3 regions of the Methylobacterium sp. SD274 genome follow, and region 3 is predicted to be linked to each of the others. Evidence: riboswitches for the same ligand, from Rfam matches in the RefSeq annotation. Region 3 holds a riboswitch; each other region holds the start of a gene.
What was found. A riboswitch is a leader RNA that binds a small molecule or an ion and turns the genes downstream of it on or off. The one in region 3 is predicted to bind cobalamin.
Positions count from the first base shown of each region.

Region 1: another riboswitch for cobalamin. It lies ahead of IPV08_RS22895 (TonB-dependent siderophore receptor); the one in region 3 lies ahead of IPV08_RS04000 (TonB-dependent receptor).
Region 2: another riboswitch for cobalamin. It lies ahead of IPV08_RS01015 (CbtB-domain containing protein); the one in region 3 lies ahead of IPV08_RS04000 (TonB-dependent receptor).

Region 1 covers NZ_JADIJP010000044.1:12,365-18,863, forward strand. The annotation lists gene IPV08_RS22890 (heparan-alpha-glucosaminide N-acetyltransferase domain-containing protein) at 1-80, opposite strand, end outside; gene IPV08_RS22895 (TonB-dependent siderophore receptor) at 80-2,188, opposite strand; cobalamin riboswitch at 2,298-2,497, opposite strand; gene IPV08_RS22900 (AAA family ATPase) at 2,594-3,088, opposite strand; gene IPV08_RS22905 (hypothetical protein) at 3,139-4,101, opposite strand; gene IPV08_RS22910 (ABC transporter ATP-binding protein) at 4,076-4,894, opposite strand; gene IPV08_RS22915 (iron ABC transporter permease) at 4,891-5,925, opposite strand; gene IPV08_RS22920 (ABC transporter substrate-binding protein) at 5,922-6,499, opposite strand, start outside.
Region 2 covers NZ_JADIJP010000001.1:212,020-218,518, forward strand. The annotation lists gene cobN (cobaltochelatase subunit CobN) at 1-1,041, opposite strand, end outside; gene IPV08_RS00995 (DUF4349 domain-containing protein) at 1,055-1,978, opposite strand; gene cobW (cobalamin biosynthesis protein CobW) at 1,984-3,018, opposite strand; gene IPV08_RS01005 (DUF1636 domain-containing protein) at 3,015-3,437, opposite strand; gene IPV08_RS01010 (CbtA family protein) at 3,430-4,209, opposite strand; gene IPV08_RS01015 (CbtB-domain containing protein) at 4,240-4,416, opposite strand; cobalamin riboswitch at 4,473-4,667, opposite strand; gene cobU (bifunctional adenosylcobinamide kinase/adenosylcobinamide-phosphate guanylyltransferase) at 4,774-5,286, shown strand; gene cobO (cob(I)yrinic acid a,c-diamide adenosyltransferase) at 5,283-5,903, shown strand; gene IPV08_RS01030 (hypothetical protein) at 5,903-6,499, shown strand, end outside.
Region 3 covers NZ_JADIJP010000003.1:114,696-121,194, forward strand. The annotation lists gene IPV08_RS03995 (TonB-dependent siderophore receptor) at 1-1,603, shown strand, start outside; cobalamin riboswitch at 1,701-1,903, shown strand; gene IPV08_RS04000 (TonB-dependent receptor) at 2,201-4,402, shown strand; gene IPV08_RS04005 (PepSY domain-containing protein) at 4,396-5,904, shown strand; gene IPV08_RS04010 (cupin domain-containing protein) at 6,295-6,499, opposite strand, start outside.

The DNA.
Region 1 (6,499 bases), on a different contig from region 3:
AGGGCATCGATGGAGGCGATGCGGCCTGGCAAGGTTGGCGCGCGAACCGACGCCTCGGGCTTCTCCGGCTGCACGCCCATCAGAACCGTGCCGTCATGCTGACGGTGACCCGCCGCGGCTCGCCGACGCCGACCCAGAAGGTGTTGTAGGAGCGCTCGTAGTAGGTCTCGTCAAAAATGTTGTCGACGTTGAGCCCGAAGCGCAGGTTCTCGTAGCGGTAGTAGGCCAGCGCGTCCGTCAGGATGTAACCCGGCAAGCGGAAGCTCTCGATGCCGCTGTCGCCGAGCCGCGAGCCGACCGCTCGGAACCCGCCGCCGATCCCAAAGCCCTTCCAGTCGCCGGCCTGGACCTCGTAGATGCCTAGCAGCGAGCCGCTATGGCGTGGAATGTTGAGGAGCGGTGATCCGACCCTCAGCACCTCGTCCCGGGTGACCGCCGCGTCGATGAAGGCGTACCCGCCGATCACCCGGAACTCGGGCGTGACCTGCCCGACCAGGCTGACGTCGAAGCCTTGGCTTCGCACGGCCCCCGCGGCGATCTGGAAGAAGAAGTCCGCCGGATCGGTGGTGAGCACGTTCTCCTTCTCGATGTGGAAGGCGGCGGCCGTCACGCTGAGGCCGTCGAACAGGTCGAGCTTGGCCCCAACCTCGTAGGCGAAGCCCGTCTCCGGAGCGAAGGGCCGGGAGGCGCTGTCGAAGCCGGTGTTGGGGCGGAACGAGGCGGCGACGTTGCCGTAGAGCGCCAGGAACGACAGCGGCTGGTAGACGAGCCCGGCACGCGGCGAGAACCCGGTGCGGTCCTGCTCGGTCCGCTCGTTCGCGACCTTGTCGCGGAAGGTCTGGTTGTAGAAGTCGGTGCGGTTGCCCAGCAGCAGCTTCCATTCCGGGCTGAGGGCGATCTGGTCCTGCAGGTAGACCGCTGTGTTGCCGACGTTCTCGCTGGCGCTGTAGCGGCGCGTGAACGGAGGCTTGGCCTGCCCGTAGACGGGGTTGAACAGGTCGATGGCGAAGGGGTCGAGGCGCGGGGTCGAGCGCAGGAGGTTCTCGGTGCTGTTGTAGAGCTCGTACTCCAGGCCGAGCAGCAAGGTGTGGGCGATGGGCCCGGTCTCGAAGCGCCCGACGAGTTCGGCCTGGCCGATGGCAACGCCCCAGGTGAAGTCGTGCCGGCGGAACTCGCGCAGCAGCGTGCGCCCGTCGTCGAGGATCCCGGTCGCGCCGGTCTGCAGGCCGGTGAGGCTACCGGTGTTGAGGTGCGTGGCGACCCGCAAATGCCAGTCGGTGTTGAAGGCGTGCTCCAACCGCACCTGCAGCAGCGCGCTCTCAGACACGGAATCGTCGCCCGGCTCGCCGAAGAAGCGCGAGCGCGGGACGAGGCCGAGGCGGTTGTTCACCGCGACGGTGCCGCGGTCGAAGGTCTGGCGGTTGCGCAGGTACTGCGCCTCGAAGGTGATCTTGGTATCGGGCGTGACCTGCCAGCTCACCACCGGCGCCAAGAGCACCCGGTCGCCGTCGACGTAATCGCGAAAGCTGTCCTGGCGGGCGAGCGCGCCGTTGAAGCGGTAGAGCACGCTGCCGTCCTCGCTCAACGCACCGCCGGCATCGACCGTGGTGCGGGCGGTGCCGAAGCTGCCGAACAGAGTGCCCATCTCGACGAAGGGTCGCGCTACGGGCTGCTTGGTGAGGATATTCACGGTCCCGCCCGGATCGCTGCGGCCATAGAGGGCGCCGGCCGGGCCCTTCAGGATCTCGATGGACTGGACGTTCTGGGTGTCGGGGGCGCCGTTGTAGCCGCGGGCGATGTTGAACCCATTCTGGAAGATATCCTGGGTTGCGAAGCCTCGCACCGAGTACAGGGCGAGGTTCTGGGCGCCGAAGTCGTTCTGCTTGCCGACCCCGGGCACGTAGTCGAGGGCGCGCTCGACCCGGGTCGCGGCGGTGTCGACCAGGACCTCCCGGGGCACCACGTCGACCTGCTGCGGCAGGTCGCGGCGCGGCGTCACCGTCTTGGTGCCGCTGTAGAGCTCGGGCACCCGGTAGGTCGGCATGGCGGAAAGGGTACCCTCGACCGACAGCGCGTCGAGCACCACGGCGGTCTCGCCCGAGGGCGCCCCCTGGGCGGCGACGGCGGTGGGGATCGCGCAGGACAGGGCCAGCACGGACATCAGCGGGATGGACGGTGAACGGTACACGTTGATGGGCCTCGGGCGACGGCAGTGGCACGTCACCGCGAACGAGGCCGAACCACGCGCAACGCGCATGCTTCCGCACCCGCCGGGGCACCCCGCCCAGCGTGTCTCGCGTGTGACCACGACTGACGGCAGGTCTCCTGGCTCGCGGGTCATCGCCCTTCACCGTCTTCCCGAGCGAGGCCGCTCAGTGACGTCGGTGGCGAAGGGCTCGCCGCTTACAGTTGCGGGGGCAGCCGCGGCGTTGGGGCTACCCCCGCACCGCGTTCCCTTTTGATCCTCCGGGGAGGAACCGTCACGGCCGAGCTAACATGCCGACGCCCATGCCCGTCAACGGACCAAGTGCAATGCACGAGGGGTTATGCCCTGCCGGCAACACTTGGGAACACGGATCGCACGCTGCGTCCGTCAGGTCAGGACCTCGACCTGCTGCGGCGGCAAGCTACGCCACCAAGCGTCCGGGGATTGGAAAACCTCGTAGGTGAACCGGAGGACCTCATCGGGCTGGCGATGCGACGGGTCCACGCGACCGCGCTCAGCGTTGCGGGCTTTCAGGACCTCCCACGGCACGTCGAACACTTTCCACTCCACGGTGAGCCCGTGTCGGGCGACGATCCCGAGCTCGCGCTCGAACACGGGTCTGGTGAGATGGGTGTCCGCCATCACCACGCTGAAGCCTTTCGTCAGGGCGGCATCCAGGGCTGCTTCCTTGACCTGGTGCAGGACTTCCCGAGCCGCATCGTCATGTGAGCCCTGCCTGAGTTCCCAGTAGACCTGCCGGTGCGGCGGCCAGAGTGTCTGCCGGAAGTCGTCGAGGGTGAGGTGGACCCAGCCGTCGAGAGGGTTGAAGCGACGGGCGTAGGTCGTCTTCCCCGCGCCCGGGCAGCCGATCAGGCCGATCACCCTCTGGGGGGCCCCCGGACGATTCCCGCCGGACACCGACGACCGCACGGTCAGGCCGTCGCCTCCGCGTCTTCGTCGTCGCTGGCCAAGCTCTCAATGATCTCGCCCCGCAGGTAACGCGCCTGGGCATCGGCGACGCGGCGTGCGCTCTGGGCGTGGCGACTGGATACGGTACCGCCGGGCGTCTCGGCTTCCCCACGCTTGATCGCCACTAATTCCGGGTCCCCCCACCGGTAGAGCAGCGTCTGAAACGCTTCGTAGCGGCCCACATCGAAGGCGATGCGCCCTCCCAACATGTCCTTATAGGGATGGGCCGGGTGAAGGCCGGCACAGGGAACCCAGCCCGCGGGGATCGGGGTTGTGGCCGCATGGGTGCGGCCGCTGCGCAGGAGCTTGGGCAGCACATGCGTATGCGGGCCCTCCGGACTGGTCCCTCCGGGTCCGGGGATCGGGGCGTAGACCTCGACGCGTCCGATCCGCGCCAGGAAAACCCGGTGCGGGCTCATGGCGACGAGACGCGGCCCGATGGGGTTGGCGTGGTCGAACAGCGGCATGCCGACGCCGGCCCGAAGCTGCGCGACGGCCTCCGGATCGCTTGCCCGCACGCAGGCGTCGACGGCGAGAAGGCCGAGGCCGAGGTCGAACAGGATGCCGTCGCGATCCTCGACCCGGGCAGCGTTCCGGTCGGGCCCGAGCTCCGTCACAACGGTCCGGCGGTTCATCGCGCAGGTCGCCTCCGGTAGGCAGAGGGCAAGCGTGTGGTTCCAGCCGGACGAGACGGCGGTCTCGTAGGCGACGGGCCGCAGGTCGGAGCTCGGGGTTAGGGCGATGGCCCCGCGTGTGGTCGCCATTCCAAGGCGCTCATCCGGCAGCGTCAGGATGGGTTCGTTTGGATCGCGCATAAACTCGGCGATGGCGCCGAAGCTGCCAAGGCTCCAAGCCGTGGTCGGATTGGCAAGCGCCTCGCGCAGGAGGGCGACGGTGGCATCAGGACCGTTTGGGGAAGGCTGCATCAATGTCCTCCGGTTTGGGCCCCGAACGGTTCCAGGGCAGGATGTAGGGGCTTCCATCCGGCGCGACCCCACGCAGGACCGCGACGCCGAATACGCTTGCAAGCAGCCGGTCGGTCAACGCGACGTCGGGGCACCCGTCGACAACGACACGTCCAGCATCCAGGACCACGATCCGGTCGCAGAACCGTGCGGCCAACGATAGGTCGTGCAGGACGGCGACGACGCCGGTCCCGGCCGACGCCACACTCCGCAGCAGCATCATGGCGTCGAGTTGGTGGGCCGGGTCGAGGGCGGTGATGGGCTCGTCGGCGAGAAGCCACTCGGCCTCGACGGCGAGCGCACGGGCGAGCAGCACCCGCATCCGCTCGCCCGAGGATAGGGTTGGCTCAGTCCGCTCGGCGAACCGCGTCATGTCGGTCCGGGCCATGGCCCGCGCAATGGCGGCGTGGTCGGATGCGTCGAGCCCGCCGAACGCGCGTCGATGCGGCAGGCGACCGAGGGCGACGAGGTCCCGTACCTGCATCGGCCAATTGGCATTCCCACCCTGGAACAGGACGGCGATGCGCTTGGCGCGTGCGCCGCGGGTGATGCCGTCAAGCGGCATTCCGTCGAGGGCCACATGGCCCTTCGTCGAGGTGACCAAGCCCGCGAGGGCGCGCAGCAGGGTGGTCTTGCCGGCGCCGTTCGGACCGACGAGGCCAACGAGCGCCCCGCGTTCCAGGGACAGGCTCACGTTGGAAAGGACAGCCCGGCCGCCGAGGCGGACATCGAGGGATGCGGTCGCGAGGGTCATGCGCCGTGACCCCGCTCGCGTAGGAGAAGCACGATCAGGAACGGCGCCCCGACGAGCGCGGTCACCACCCCGAGCTTGAGTTCGGGCCGTGTCGCCAGGAGGCGCACGCCCAGATCCGCGGCCAGTACCATGGCGGCACCCGCCAGCCCGCTCGGCCACAGGCTGGCACCTGGGCGTGCGCCAACCAGCGGTCGCACGAGGTGCGGCATCACGAGGCCGACGAAGCCGATTGCACCGCTCACAGCGACGCCGCTGCCGACCGCGAGTGCCGCCCCGGTCACGAGGCGCAGGCGCACGGAGACCAGATGGAAGCCGAGGCTCGTCGCCGTATCCTCGCCCAGCGTCAGGGCATCCAGCGCACGACCCGTGGACAGCATCAGCCCCCAGCCGATGGCCATCAACGGCAGGCAAAGCCAGACATGGTCCATGCTGCGGTCGGCGAGCGACCCCATCAGCCAGAACACGATCTCCAGGGCCGCGTAGGGATTGGGCGACAGGTTGAGCGCCAGAGCCGTCATGGCGCCGGCGAGGCTCGACAGGGCGACCCCGGCCAGTATCAGCCCGAGCGTCGTGCCGCCGCGGGCGGCGACGAGGTTGAGGGCGAGCGCCGCCACGGCGGCGCCGGCGATCCCGCCGAGCGGGAGGGCCAGGGCAAACGACGCCGCGAACCCGCCGTAGAACACCATCACGGCTCCGAGGGCCGCCGCCGAAGAGATGCCGAGTATGCCGGGATCGGCGAGCGGGTTGCGCAGATAGCCCTGCATCGCCGCCCCGGTCAGCCCGAGGCTGAAGCCGACGAGGGTCCCGAGCAGGGCGCGGGGCAGGCGTAGTTCCCACAACACCAGGGCCGGAAGGGTCGCGCGGCCTGCGATGAGGTCACCGGCCGCGGCCGGGACGTCGAAGGGGGAATACCCGACCGCGATGGACGCCGCCGTGAGGAGGACGACCAGCAGGGCAAGGCATCCGATGACGATCGGGCTTCCAGGAGGGCGGCCTTCGATCCGGACGGGAGGCTGCAGGGGCGCATTCATGGCACTGCCCGTTCGCGTGCGGCGGCGGCGAGCAAGGCCACGACCTCGGCGACCTGGGGACCTGGGCAGGTCCAGAGCCGGTTCGGGATCGAGACGGTGCGACCCTGTCGGCGCAGCGCGTCGAGGACGGGGTGATGCAACAGGTTGTCGGCGAGCGACGGCCTGCCGGGCTCCCCCTCGTCGACGACGATGAGGTCGGCGTCGGCAAAGGCCGCCGCTTCCAGCGGGACCTGGCCGAAACGGTCGCGACCGAGTTCGGCCGCAACGTTGACGAGGCCGGCGGCGCGGATGATCGCATCGCCAAGGCTGCCGGGTGCGACCGTGAAGGCATTCGGGCGCATGACGAGTGCCCGCAACGGTTTTGCCGCCGGCACCACCTGCGCCAGCCGAGCATCGAGTTCCGCGACCATGGTCTCGCCGCGCGCGGCGTGCCCGAGAGACGCCGCGACGGTCCGGATCTGGGCACGCACTCCTTTGAAGTCGTTGGGTACGCCGAGTTCGAGGAGGGGGAATCCGACGCGCTTGAGCAGGCCCACCGTGGTTCGTGTCGTGAAGGCTCCGGCGACGACGAGGT
Region 2 (6,499 bases), on a different contig from region 3:
ATCGAGTTCCGGCCCGTCCTCCTTGAACGAAATCGGGAAACCGGAGAGCCGTCCGTCGAATTCGGGAAGCGCCACCTGCATGGCGAGGTCGGCGGCGTTCATCCCCCGTGCCGAGGCTTCCCAGGCCTCCCCTGAGGCCCCGATCGTGTAGGCCTGGAGGATGGGCGTGTCGGCGCCATCGAGGACGAAGCCGGCATCCTCCCGCGCGGAGAAGGCCGTCGCCGCGATGACGATGTCCGGGCTGCGCGCGGCCAGAGCCTCCCGCACGGCATCGAGGGCGAGCGCGTCCTTGAGGCTTGCGACCGCGAGGGTGGCGGCTCCGATGCCGCGCTCACCCAACGCGCTGATGAGTTCGGCCACCGGCCGGGTGTCGCCGCCGAGCACGGCCGAGCGATAGACCAGGATCAGCGCGAGGGGGCGGTTCTGCCCGGCTGCGGCCAGGGCGGTCTCGTGTGCGACCGGTCCGCAACCCGGACACCAGGCGAAGCCGCGCGGCAGGGCGACCGGCGGCAGCGCTTCGACCGCGTTCCCGATCTCGCGGGAGAGGCGCCGGATCATCCGGCGCAGGTTGTCGGACCCGCCCGCGCGGCAATAGCCCTCGAGTGTCTCCACCAGTTCGGGAGCCACCGTCGAGAAGGCGGTGAGGCGGGGATCGGGCTTGTCGCAGCCCGGAATGACGGCGAGCTTCACGCCGTTCGCGCGAGCCGCGGCGGCGGCGCGCTCGACGCCGTAGCGCCAGTAATCGAGGCCACCGAGGCAGCGGATGACCACGAATTTCGACCGCGCGATCACGTTGTCCACGTAGAGATCGACGGACATCGGATGGCGCAGCCGCGCCAGCTTGGCGAGGCGGAGCGTCGGGACGTCGACTGCCGACGGGTCCCGTGCCGCCGCCTCCCGCTCGGCCGCATGCGCGCCGGCCATGCCGGAGAGGTCGGAATCGGTGAAGGACAGGAACACGATGTCGCCGGGCGCCTGGCCCAGATCGATGGCGGCTTCGCCCTCGTCGAGGGAGACCGTGTCGATTCGGATCAGATGCATGGGCGGCGCGCCGTCATGGCTGTGCCCTGGAGGACGTCCGCTCGGTCATGGCGCTTCGGCGGCCGCGCCGACGCCACAGCGCGCGAAGGAGAAGCACGCCGATCAGCACCAGCGGTAACCATGGCAGGCCGGCGACGACGAAGCGCAAGGCCGATCCCGCGCTCATGCCGAAGGTCTGGCCCGCCTGGGCCCAGGCTTCCTCCACGGGGGCGAGGGGCCCGGCACGCGCCTCGTCGGAGCTTAGGGCGATGGAGACGAGCTCGGTGTCCACGCGCTGGTTCAGGCCGCGCTGCTTGGCATCGGCTTCCTCGATCTGCGACTGAACCTGCGCCAATTCCTGCGCGATGCGGATCAGATCCTCCACGCGCGGGTCGGGCCGTGCAGCGATCGCGTCGAGCCGGGCGCGATAGGCGGTGAGTTGGGCCAAGCGCCGGCCGCCATCCTCGATGGCGTCCGTCAGATCGTCGGCACGTGTCGACTGGCTCCGGAGTACGACGTCACCCGCCGCCTCGCCGGGGAGGGGCGCCGTGACGAAGGCCATGAAGGGCGCGACGGACTCATGCGGCAGTCGGACCTGGACCTGCGCCTGCGGACGGCCCGCAGGCCTGCGGCCATCGTCGATGGACGCAGCGACGAGGACACATTTCAGGGCCGCCTCGTTCAGGCAGCGGTCGCGCGCCGCCTCGAAATGCGCGTTCACCCGCTGGGGCGGTAATCCGATGGTCAGGTCGTGGGTATAGGCGAGCTTCGCATCGCTCGTCTGGGCGAGCGGGCGGGCCACCGGAGCGAGGCGTGCCGTCGCCCGGCTGTCCGAGGCCTGAAACTCCGGTTTGGGTGGGCGTGAATCCGAGCAGCCAGCTATCGCCGCGAGAGCCGCCAGGCCGGACGCGGCCACGAGGCCGCGGCACCCGTGAGCCAGGATCCGTCGGGCGGTCAACGCGCTCACCCCGCCAGGGCGGCTGCCACCGCCCCCTGGTCGAAACCCTTCAGCCCGATGACCACGAGCCGGCCGTCGCGGTTCTCGCTCGCCCGCCAGGGGCGGTCGTAATGATGGGCGATACGGGCACCGACGCCCTGGACCACGAGGCGCATCGGCTTGCCGGTGACCTCGGCGAAGCCCTTGATCCGCAGGACGCCGCTGGTCTCGGCGGCGCGGGCGACGCGGGAGGCCAGATCCTCGGCGCTCGCCGTGGCAGGCACCGCAATGGCCACGGAGTCGAAATCGTCGTGATCGTGGTCCTCGCCCTCGCCGTGATGGGAGGGGCGGGCGTCGAGATCGTCCTCGGCGGCGGCGCCGAGACCGAGGATCACGCGCGGATCGAGGCGGCCATGCTCGGCCTCGACCATCTTCACCGCGCGCGGCAGCTGGCGCTCCACCTCGGCGCGGACCTTGGCCTTGCCGGCTTCGTCGAGGAGGTCGGCCTTGTTCATCACCACGAGGTCGGCGCAGAGGAGCTGGTCCTCGAACACCTCTTCCAGCGGGTTGTCGTGATCGACGCTGGCATCGTCGGCGCGCTGGGCGGCGAGGGCCGCCGGATCGTCGGCGAAGAAGCCGGCAGCGACGGCGGGGCCGTCGATGACCGCGATCACCCCGTCCACGGTCACCCGCGAGCGGATGGCCGGCCAGTGGAAAGCCTGGACCAGGGGCTTCGGCAGAGCGAGGCCGGACGTCTCGATGAGGATGTGCTCCGGCGGGTCAGCGCGGTCGAGGAGCTTGTTCAGGGCCGGCACGAAATCGTCCGCCACGGTGCAGCAGATGCAGCCATTGGCGAGTTCCACGATGTCCTCATCCTGGCAACCCTCGATGCCGCAGGCGGCCAGGAACGATCCGTCGAAGCCGATATCGCCGAACTCGTTGACGATGATGGCGAGCCGACGACCGCCGGCATTCTCCACGAGGTGACGGACGAGGGTCGTCTTCCCGGCTCCGAGGAAGCCGGTGACGATGGTGCAGGGGATCTTCTCGACGATGCTCATTCGGCGGCGTCCGGAATTCTGTCCGCGCGGGGCGGAGGAAACGGGGGAATGCGGGCGACGACGCCTTTGCGGAACGCCTCCGGCCGCGCCTTCCAGGGCACGATGCCGTCGGGCGTCTCCGCGTACAGGCCGATGCCCGCGAGGATGGTTCTGGCGGATTCGACCGGGTCGAGATCGCCGTAAACGTAGGTCCAGCGGCCTTCGGAAGCCACGGCGACCGTGCAGGGGCGCTTGCAGACCGACAGGCACTCGACGCTCTCGACCGCGATGCCCTCGATGGCGGCTTCCTTCACCGCATCGCGCAGCGCCGAGACGAGGCGGGCCCCGGCGCGGGGCTCGGATGTGTCGCCGGCCGTGCGGCAGGTGGCGCAGACATAGAGTACGACCGGGCTGCCGGCCTGGATGTCCTCGTCAGGCATGTGACGTCGCCGGGCTCTTGCGCCCGACGCTGTTCCAGGCCCAGCCGAAGGCGAGGCCGATCACCGCCCAGAACACGAAGGCGATGCCGAGCGACCGAGCGGCGAATTGGGCCGCGTAGCCCGGGGGCAGGGCGGAGGCGGTGTGGCTCGTCTCCGGCGCTCCGGCCAGATGCGGCGCGACGAGGAGCACGATCCCTCCAGCGATGGCGATGGAGGAGCGGCGGATCGCGATGAGGTAGAGCCCCATGGCGGTGGCGGCCGCGGTCATGATCCACCAGAACTGGCGTTCGGCGAGCGGAGCCGCCTCCATGCCGGGTAGTTCCGGCGGGAGGCCGAGGGAAGGGGCGAGGGCCACGGCGAGGAACCCCGCGATCGCGAATCGCAGGCCGGTTTCCGGGCTCGGCTCGCGCCCACAGGCAATGAGAGCCGCGCCCAGTAACAGGGCGTAGCCGACGCCGCCGACCAGGGTCGCGAGGGCGGTGAAGACCATCCGGGGCAGGCCGGGGCCGGGCTGCCAGGCCGGAGCGACCTCGCCGCCTTCGACACCGTCCGTCTTGCCACCATGGTCGTGGCCCGAATGGACGGGCACGAGGAGGGAGGCCGGGGAGGCGCCGCGCGGCATCCATAGCGCGGCTGGCGCCGTGGCTTCGCCGCTCTCGTAACGCTCGGCCGCGATGATCAGCGGCGAGGTGAGGGCGAGCTGCAAGCCCGTGGCGACGACAGCCGCCAGGAAGCCGGCGACCAGGGCCGCCGACACGAGTCGGATCATCATGAAATCAGGTCCTGGCTGAGCGCGAGGCGGTCAGTGGCAGGGGAAATTCTGGGCGTGCCGGAAATCGTGGGCCGCGTTGTGCAGCGCCATCGCCGGGGCGAAGCCGGCCATGAAGACGAGCCCGAGGCCGAGGAAAGCGGCCATGAGCACTGCGCCGAGACGCTCGTTGCTGCGGGTGCCGGTGAGGGCGAGGGTGTTCGTGGTCATCGTGTCAGGTCTCCGGCCGCCCCGCCGGCGGCGTTCGAGGATAGAGCGGGAGGACGATTTGGTCCCCTTCGGAAGGCAGGTCTCCTGGCTCGCGGGTCATCCGGTCCTGCCGCCTTCCCGGATCGCTCCGGTGGCCGATGGCAGGCCCGTCTCCGCTCACAGTTGCGGGGGCAGCTGCGGTTTCAGGCGCGAGCCCTCACCGCATTCCCTTTTCACCCCGTCGCCGGGGCACCGTCCGAACTTCGCTTCTACGCGCTCGCGCGACCGCTGACAACGCGCCGCCAAAGCGTTTTACCGGCTTTGACGGGGCAGGGCGGTTTCGCGCTAAAGGGAGCCATGCGGCAGCCTTCTCCAAGAATGACACTGGTTCTCGGCGGCGCGCGCTCGGGCAAGAGCCTGCATGGGGAACGCCTCGTCGAAGCCCACCCGGCGCCTTGGCTCTACCTCGCCACCGCGCAGGCCTGGGACGACGAGATGCGGGAGCGCGTCGCCCTTCACCGGTCGCGCCGCTCGGCGGATTGGATCACCCGGGACGTGCCGATCGACCTGGCCGAGGCCGTCGCTGCGGCGACAGGGCCGGTGCTCGTCGATTGCCTGACCCTGTGGCTGACCAACCTGATCCTGTCCGAGGCCGATATCGAGGCGGCGAGCGCTGCCCTGATCGAGGCCTGCGGCCGCGCGCCGGGGCCGGTGGTGCTCGTCGGCAACGAGGTCGGTCTCGGCATCGTGCCGGACAACGCGCTCGCCCGCCGCTTCCGCGACGCGGCCGGGCGACTGCACCAGCGCCTCGCCGCGCGGGCCGACCATGTGGTGTTCATGGTGGCGGGACTGCCGATGATCGTGAAACCCCAACCCGGAGCGAGCGCATGAACGATCTGGAGATAAATGACGCGGAGGCCGACCGTCACCGCGAGAAGATGGAGAAGCGCAAGGCCGTCCAGGACGCCGAAGTCGCGGGCAAGACGATCGAGAAGGGCCTGCTCATCGTCAATACCGGTCCCGGCAAGGGCAAGACCACGGCCGGGCTCGGCCTCGTCCTGCGGGCGCTCGGCCATGGCTGGCGGGTCGGCGTGGTCCAGTTCATCAAGGGAGCCTGGGATACGGGCGAGAAGCACGCGCTGAAGGCCTTCGGCGACCGGATCGAATGGCATACGCTCGGCGAGGGCTTCACCTGGGAGACGCAAGACAAGGCCCGCGACATCGCCGCCGCCGAGCATGCCTGGGCCAAAGCCGAGGAACTGATGGCCGACCCGACCATCCGTCTCGTCCTCCTCGACGAACTCAACATCGCCCTGCGCTACGATTACCTGACCATCGACGCCGTGGTGGCGGCTTTCCGGGCGCGCCGGCCCGACCTCCACGTCATCGTCACCGGCCGCAACGCCAAGCCGGCCCTCATCCAGGCCGCCGACCTCGTCACCGAGATGGGCAGCGTGAAGCACCATTTCTCGGCCGGCGTGAAGGCGCAGGAGGGGATCGAATTCTGATGCGGACGGCCTTCCTCTCGCTCGGTCTTCTCGCCACCATGTCGGCGGCGGCCTCCGCGGAGTCCATCACATCCTGGCCGGACACCTATCTCGCCCGCGTCGAGGCGCTGGCGGTGATGGAGGGGCTGAACGCGCGGCTCCTGGCGAGCCGCAGCGCCACCGCGACCCTCGAAGGCTGGTGCTCCGAGCACGGCATGGCGACGGACCCGCGGCTCACGGCGACCCTCCTGCGCGATGTGGACAAGCCCGCCTCGGAAGAGACGCGCCGACGGCTCCAGGCCGTGCCGGATACACCTTTGAAGTATCGCCGTGTCCGGCTCGCCTGCGGCGATCACGTCCTGTCGGAAGCGGACAATTGGTATGTGCCGGAGCGGCTGAACCCGGAGATGAACCGCCTGCTGGAGACGACCGACACGCCCTTTGGCAAGGCGGTCCAGGCGCTGGGCACCACCCGCCAGACCATTGGGGCGGACCGTCTCTGGCAGCCTCTGCCGCCCGGTTGGGACCAGGCGGCCCCGCCCCATCCCGCCTGCGCGCCGCTCGCGATTCCGGACCGCCTGTTCAGTCATCGCGCCGTGCTGTTCACGGCCGAGCGG
Region 3 (6,499 bases):
CGTCACCTTCCGGCCGTCGGCCGATACCAGCCTGACGCTTCTGGGCAATTACCAGAAGGATGTCTCGGGCGATAAGTACCGCTTGATCCCGCAATACTACACCAACGGGTCGAACCCGCTGAAGGCCAACCTGCGCGACCGCTTCCTCGGCGAGCCCGATTTCAGCCGGTTCAAGTCCGAGCGCGCCATGGCCGGCTACGAGTTCTCGCACCGCTTCGACAACGAATGGACCGTGCGCCAGAATCTGCGCTACGCCCATGCCAGCACCAACTACAACAGCATCTACCCGACCGGGCTGAACAATACGGCTTCACCCTCGCTCATCAACCGTTCGGCCCAGACCTGGCTGGAGGATTACGGCGTCTTCACCGTCGATACCCAGATCCAGCACGAGCACGTGTTCGACTGGTTCAAGAACACCGCCCTGCTCGGCATCGATTACAGCAACATCCAGAACAAGAGCGACCAGAGGGGCGGCCCGACCCAGGCCTTCTTCGATCCCAACTTCCTGCTCGGCGCCCCGGCGCCAGCGCTGGTCGGGCCGATCGACGTCCTCAACCCGACCTATGGCTCGGCCGTCGCCCCCCTGCAGAGGACGCTGTTGAGCCGGCTGTCGCAGGAGCAGACCGGCATCTACGCCCAGGATCAGGTGAAGTTCGGCAACGGTTTCCTGTTCAGCGCCAACGCCCGCTACGATTGGGTGAAGACGCGGACGGATGTGCAGAACCCCGCCCTCGATGCCGTGCGTACGACGCTGAACAGTATCGGCGTCGCAAACGCCATCCCGACCAATTTCGGGGTCACCCAGAATGCGGAATCGTATAGCGGCCGCGTCGGGCTGTCGTATCTCTTCGACAACGGCCTGACGCCCTACGTCGCGGCCGCGCGCTCGTTCAACGTGCTGCCGTTCTACATCCAGTCGAGCACGCCGAGCCCGATTGTCCCCATTGCCCCGGCCACCTACTCGATCGGCCCCGCCAAGCCCGAGATCGGGGAGACGGTCGAGGGCGGTATCAAGTTCCAGCCGCCCGGATCGAACAGCACGTTCCTCCTGTCGTATTTCGACACGAAGAAAACCAATGCGCTGACCTTCGATCCGACCGATCCGCTGCAGCAGGCCTATTACCAGACCGGCGAGATCGCGGTGAACGGCGTCGAGGTCGAGGCCACCGTGGAACTGGCCGAAGGGTTCCGCCTACTGAGCTCGCTCACCGCCCTCAACGCGCGGGTGACCAAGGATACGCCCCCGGACGCGCGGTTCGCGAGCACAGTCGGTAATCGTCCCATTCAAGTTCCGAACATCGTGATCTCGAACTGGGCCGACTATACCGTCCAGACTGGCGTGTTCCGTGGTCTCGGCTTCGGCTTCGGCGTTCGTTACATCGGCGACACGTTCGGCGATGCCGCCAACACCATCCGCGTGCCGGATTACTTCCTGATGGATGCGTCGATCCGCTATACCTACGACAACTGGCGCTTCCAGGTGGCCGCCAACAACCTCGCCGACCGGGTCTATGTCGGCACCTGCGCCCAACTCGGATATGTCGGCTGCAATTACGGCGACGGCCGCCGTATCACCGGCTCCGTCACCTACCGCTGGTAGGCGATACGCATCCGATGAGATCGGCCCCGGATCGAACGGTCCGGGGCTTTTCTTTTGGGCTGTTGCCGTCACGTCGTTGACGCGGTCTCTCGCCCTCGACTAGCCTGACGATGACGGTTCCCCTTCGGGGGATCAAAAGGGAACGCGGTGAGGGTCTTGAGCCCGATGCCGCGGCTGCCCCCGCAACTGTAAGCGGCGAGCCCATCATCAACACGTCACTGGAGGCTCCGGCTTCTGGGAAGACGATGAGAGGGCGTCGACCCGCGAGCCAGGAGACCTGCCGTCAGTCGTGGTCACACGCGAAACGCATCGGGCGGGGTGTCCTGGTGGGGTGTCGGGACCTGCGCTCGCGTGGGGATCGGCTTCGTTCGCGGTGACGTGCCACTGCGCTGAGCCGCGCCTGCCGTTCGCCCGCGATGCCCGATCGTCCCTGTTCCTTCCGTTACAGAATCGCTCCACAGCTTGCCCTCGGCGAGACCGTTTGGTCCTCCGCGCAGGCATTTTGCCCGGTTCGACGTATTGTAACGTTATAACATACGATCTAGCAGAAGGGGCGCGGCATTCGGCCAGCGATCACTCCGGTTTGCCCAAACGAACATGCCCACACAGGTCACCCACCGCGCCCCCGGGCGGATCTCGCCGGCCCGCGCCACCGCTTTCATCGCGTCACTCCTCGGCTCGACCCTGCTCGCGGGCGAGGTCCGGGGCCAGGATTCCATCGGCCAGAATGCCGTCACCCTCGACCAGCTCACCGTGGAGGGGAGCGGGGTCAGCCTGACTCGCGCCAACCCGGTCGGGCTCAACCTCTCGACCCCCTCCCGCAGCGCCAGTCGCCTCGGCCTGACGCCGCTGGAGACGCCCGCCAGCATCGATGTCATCAGCGGCGAGACCGCGCGCATCCGGGGCCAGAACACGGTGGTCGAGGCGGTGACGCAGAACGCCACCGGCATCACCACCATCGCGTCGCCCGGCAACGGCAACGGCGCCTTCTCCAGCCGGGGCTTCGCCGGCCCGAACTCGATCCAGCAGCTCTATGACGGCACGCGGCTGTTCGTGGGCGCCGGCACGGTGACCTTCCCGTTCGATACCTGGAACGTGGAGCGGATCGAGGTGCTACGCGGCCCGGCCTCCGTGCTCTATGGCGACGGCGCCATCGGCGGCGTGGTCAACGTGGTCTCGAAGAAGCCGAGCTTCACGCCGATCCATGCCGCCCGTGCCGCCACCGGGTCGGACGGGCTCGCGCGCCTCGCCGTCGATCTCGGCGGTCCAATCGGCGATGCGGTGGCCTACCGCCTCAATGTCAGCGGCAACCGCGACGGCGGCTGGACCAGCCCGAATGGGGATTTCCGCAACCTCGCGGTCTCGGGCGCGCTGCTGTTCCAGCTCAACCCCGATCTCGCCGTCACCCTCAGCCACGATCTCGGCTACCAGGAGCCCGCGCGCTACTGGGGCACGCCGCTGGTCAATGGCCGGATCGTCCAGTCCCTGCGCAACAACAACTACAATGTCGACGGCGCGAAGATCGTCTGGGCCGATAACTGGACCCAACTCAAGACCGAGTGGACGCCGAGCGCCGACATCACCATCCGCAACACCGCCTACCGGCTGCAGAGCCGTCGCCACTGGCTCGATGTCGAGCAGTACCGGTTCAATAGCGGTACGGGACGGATCGACAGGTCCGACTACCTCGAAATCTACCACAACCAGGAGCAGGTCGGGAACCGCTTCGACGCGGCCTTCAAGGGCAACCTGTTCGGCTTCCGCAACGAGTTCGCCATTGGGTTCGACGTCAACCACGTGGATTTCCGCCACACCAACAACTTCTCCAGCGCGGGCGGCGGCCTCGTCACCAGCGTCGATCCGTTCACCTACGATCCGGGCCTGTTCCCGGCCAATGGCCGCGCCAGCCCGGCCTATGCCACCAGCACCAACCAGGCCTCGGTCTTCGCCGAGAACCGGCTGATCCTCAGCGACCAACTCTCCTTCCTCACCGGAATGCGTTTCGACGCGCCGACCCTGCACCGGCGCAACCTCGCCACCGGCGACACCTTCGCGCGCTCGTTCGAGGCCCTGAGCTACCGGTTCGGCCTCGTCTACAACCCGACGCCGGATTCGGCCCTCTACGTGCAATACGCCACCGCCACCGATCCGGTGGGGAGCCTCATCAGCCTGTCGCAAACGAACGCCAATTTCGACCTCTCCACCGGCGAACAGGTCGAGGTCGGGGCCAAGGGCCTCGCGCTGAACGGCGCCCTCGAATGGACGGTGGCGGGCTACCGCATCGTCAAGGACAACCTGATCTCGGCGGTGCCGGGCCAGCCCAATGTCTCGACCCAGGTCGGCCGGCAATCCTCGCACGGGGTGGAGGGGGCGCTCGCCCTGCGCCTGCCCGACGGCTGGCGCATCGACGCCAACCTCGCCCTGCTCCACGCGCAATACGACGAGTTCCGGGAAGGGGCGGCGTCCTATGCGGGCAACCAGCCCAAAGACGTGCCCGAGCGCGTCGCCAATGTCTGGCTCAATTGGGCCTTCGCCCGCGACTGGGAGGCGCGGATCGGGCTGCAGAATGTCGGCCGGGTCTTCAGCGACTTCTCCAACACCGCGCCGCGGCCCGACTACACCCTGGCCCATCTCGGCCTCGACCATCAGGTCACCCCGGCCTCGCGCCTGAGCCTTCGCGTCTACAATCTGTTCGATACAACCTACGCGATCAGCGGCAACGCCGTGGACGGGATCGGCACCAACTGGATCCTCGGGCGCCCGCGCTCGTTCGAGGTCGCCTACAGCGTCGCGTGGTGAGCCTGTTCAAGCAGGGCAAGCGGTGGCTGGTCCTCGGCCATCGCTGGCTGGGCATCGGAACCGGGCTGCTCTTCGCCCTCTGGATCGGCTCCGGGCTGGTGATGCTCTATGTGCCGTTCCCGAGCTTGACGGAGACGGAGCGCCTCGCGCGTCTTCGCCCGATGGCGTGGGAGGCGGTCGCGGTCTCGCCGGACGAGGCGCTGACCGCCGCCGGGCTGCATGGCATGCCCCGCAGCCTCGATCTGGAGATGCGTGGCGACGAGCCGATCTACCGGATGTCGTCCGGCGACGGCCGCCGCATTACGCTCTCCGCGCGAACCGGTACGCTGGCGGGTCCGGTCGATGCCGAGGCGGCCCGGCGCCTCACCGGGGCCGGTCCCGGCGCGTCCGTGGAGGAGGTCGCGCGTGACCAATGGACGGTGACGGCGCGCTACGATCCCCTGCGGCCCTTCCACAAGGTCGCGTTGAACGACGCGGCCGGCACCGAACTCTACGTTTCGGAAAGGACGGGAGGAATCGTGCTCGACACGACGCGGTTCGAGCGTGGCTGGAACTGGGTCGGCGCCGTCACCCACTGGGTCTATCTCACGCCGCTGCGCGCCCGCGCCGACCTCTGGCGCGATGTGGTGCTCTGGGTCTCCGGCATCGCCGCCTTCACGGCGCTCACCGGCCTCGTCCTGGGGATCTGGCGCCTGCGCGTGAGGCGGCGCTACGCGCGAGGGCGCGTCACGCCCTATCGCGGGATGGCGCGCTGGCACCATTTCGCCGGGCTTATCGGCGGGATCGGCCTCACCACCTTCATCCTCAGCGGCTGGCTCTCGATGAACCCGAACCGCTGGTTCACCTCCCTCGCGCCGCCCGCCGACCTGCGCGAGGCCTATGCCGGTGCGGACAACCCGATCGGCCTCACGACCGGGAGCCTACGCGCGTTGGCCGCCGATGCACCCCTCGGCCTGCATCTCGCGCGGATCGGCGGACACTGGGGCGCGACGGGGCTCGACCGTGCCGCCATGCGGGCGATCGGAGACGCACCCTCAACCGCCTGGATCGCGGCGGCGGCGGGTCTCGCGATGTCGGGTGCGAGGCTGGAGGGCGTCGAGCGCCTGGATTCCCACGACCTCTACTGGTCGCCGCTCACGAGCGGGACGCTCCCCATCCTGCGCCTGCGCTTTGCCGATCCCGCCGCGACTTGGCTGCAAGTCGACCCGCAGAGCGGCGAGATCCTCAACCGGCTCGACCGCTCGGGCCGCGTCAACCGCTGGCTGTTCACGGCGCTCCACCGCCTCGACCTGCCGGTCCTCGTCGGCCACCCGCCCGCCAGGGACGCGGCACAATGGCTGCTCAACCTGCTCGCCGGAACCCTCGTGATGACAGGGCTCGTCATCGGCTGGCGGCGGCTCGTAAGCGGCCCGAAGGCCGACGCGCATTCCCCTCTCCCCGCCCGCGGGGAGAGGGCCGCGACGGCCCCGTCGTCGGCGCGGCGAGGCGGCAGCCGAGGGTGAGGGGGCTTATCCGAAGGAGCCACCCCCGGAGATACCCCCTCACCCTCGCCCTAACGGGCTCACGTCGCCTCCCGACGAGGGGAGGACGACGTCCTCTCCCCGCCCGCGGGGAGAGGGGGAACCCCGCCTCTTTTGAATAGGGACGTGCCCTCAGACTGTTGGACTCGAAGGCCGGCGCGCATTCCCTCTCCCCGTACGCGGGGAGAGGGCCGCGTCTCCCCCTCGTTGGGGAGCGCGGCGAGGCGGCAGCCGAGGGTGAGGGGGCTTGGCCGAAGGAGCCGCATCCGGAGATACCCCCTCACCCTCGCCCTGCCGGGCTCACGCCGCCTCCCGGCAAGGGGAGGACGACGTCCTCTCCCCGCCCGGCGGGGAGAGGGGGGGGCGCGTTCCCTATTGCTGCTGGGCCTGCTGCGATTGGCGCATGAAGCTGTCGGGCGTGCCGGTGCCGTCCGAGACGAAGCGGATGTCGCGTGGTTCGCGGCGGGGCGTGTCGACGGAGAGGAACACCATCGGCTCCTCCAGGATCTCCGGCACCGAATGCACCACGCCGCGCTGGAACATCACCAGCTTGCCCGGCCCAACCTCGACGGCGGGT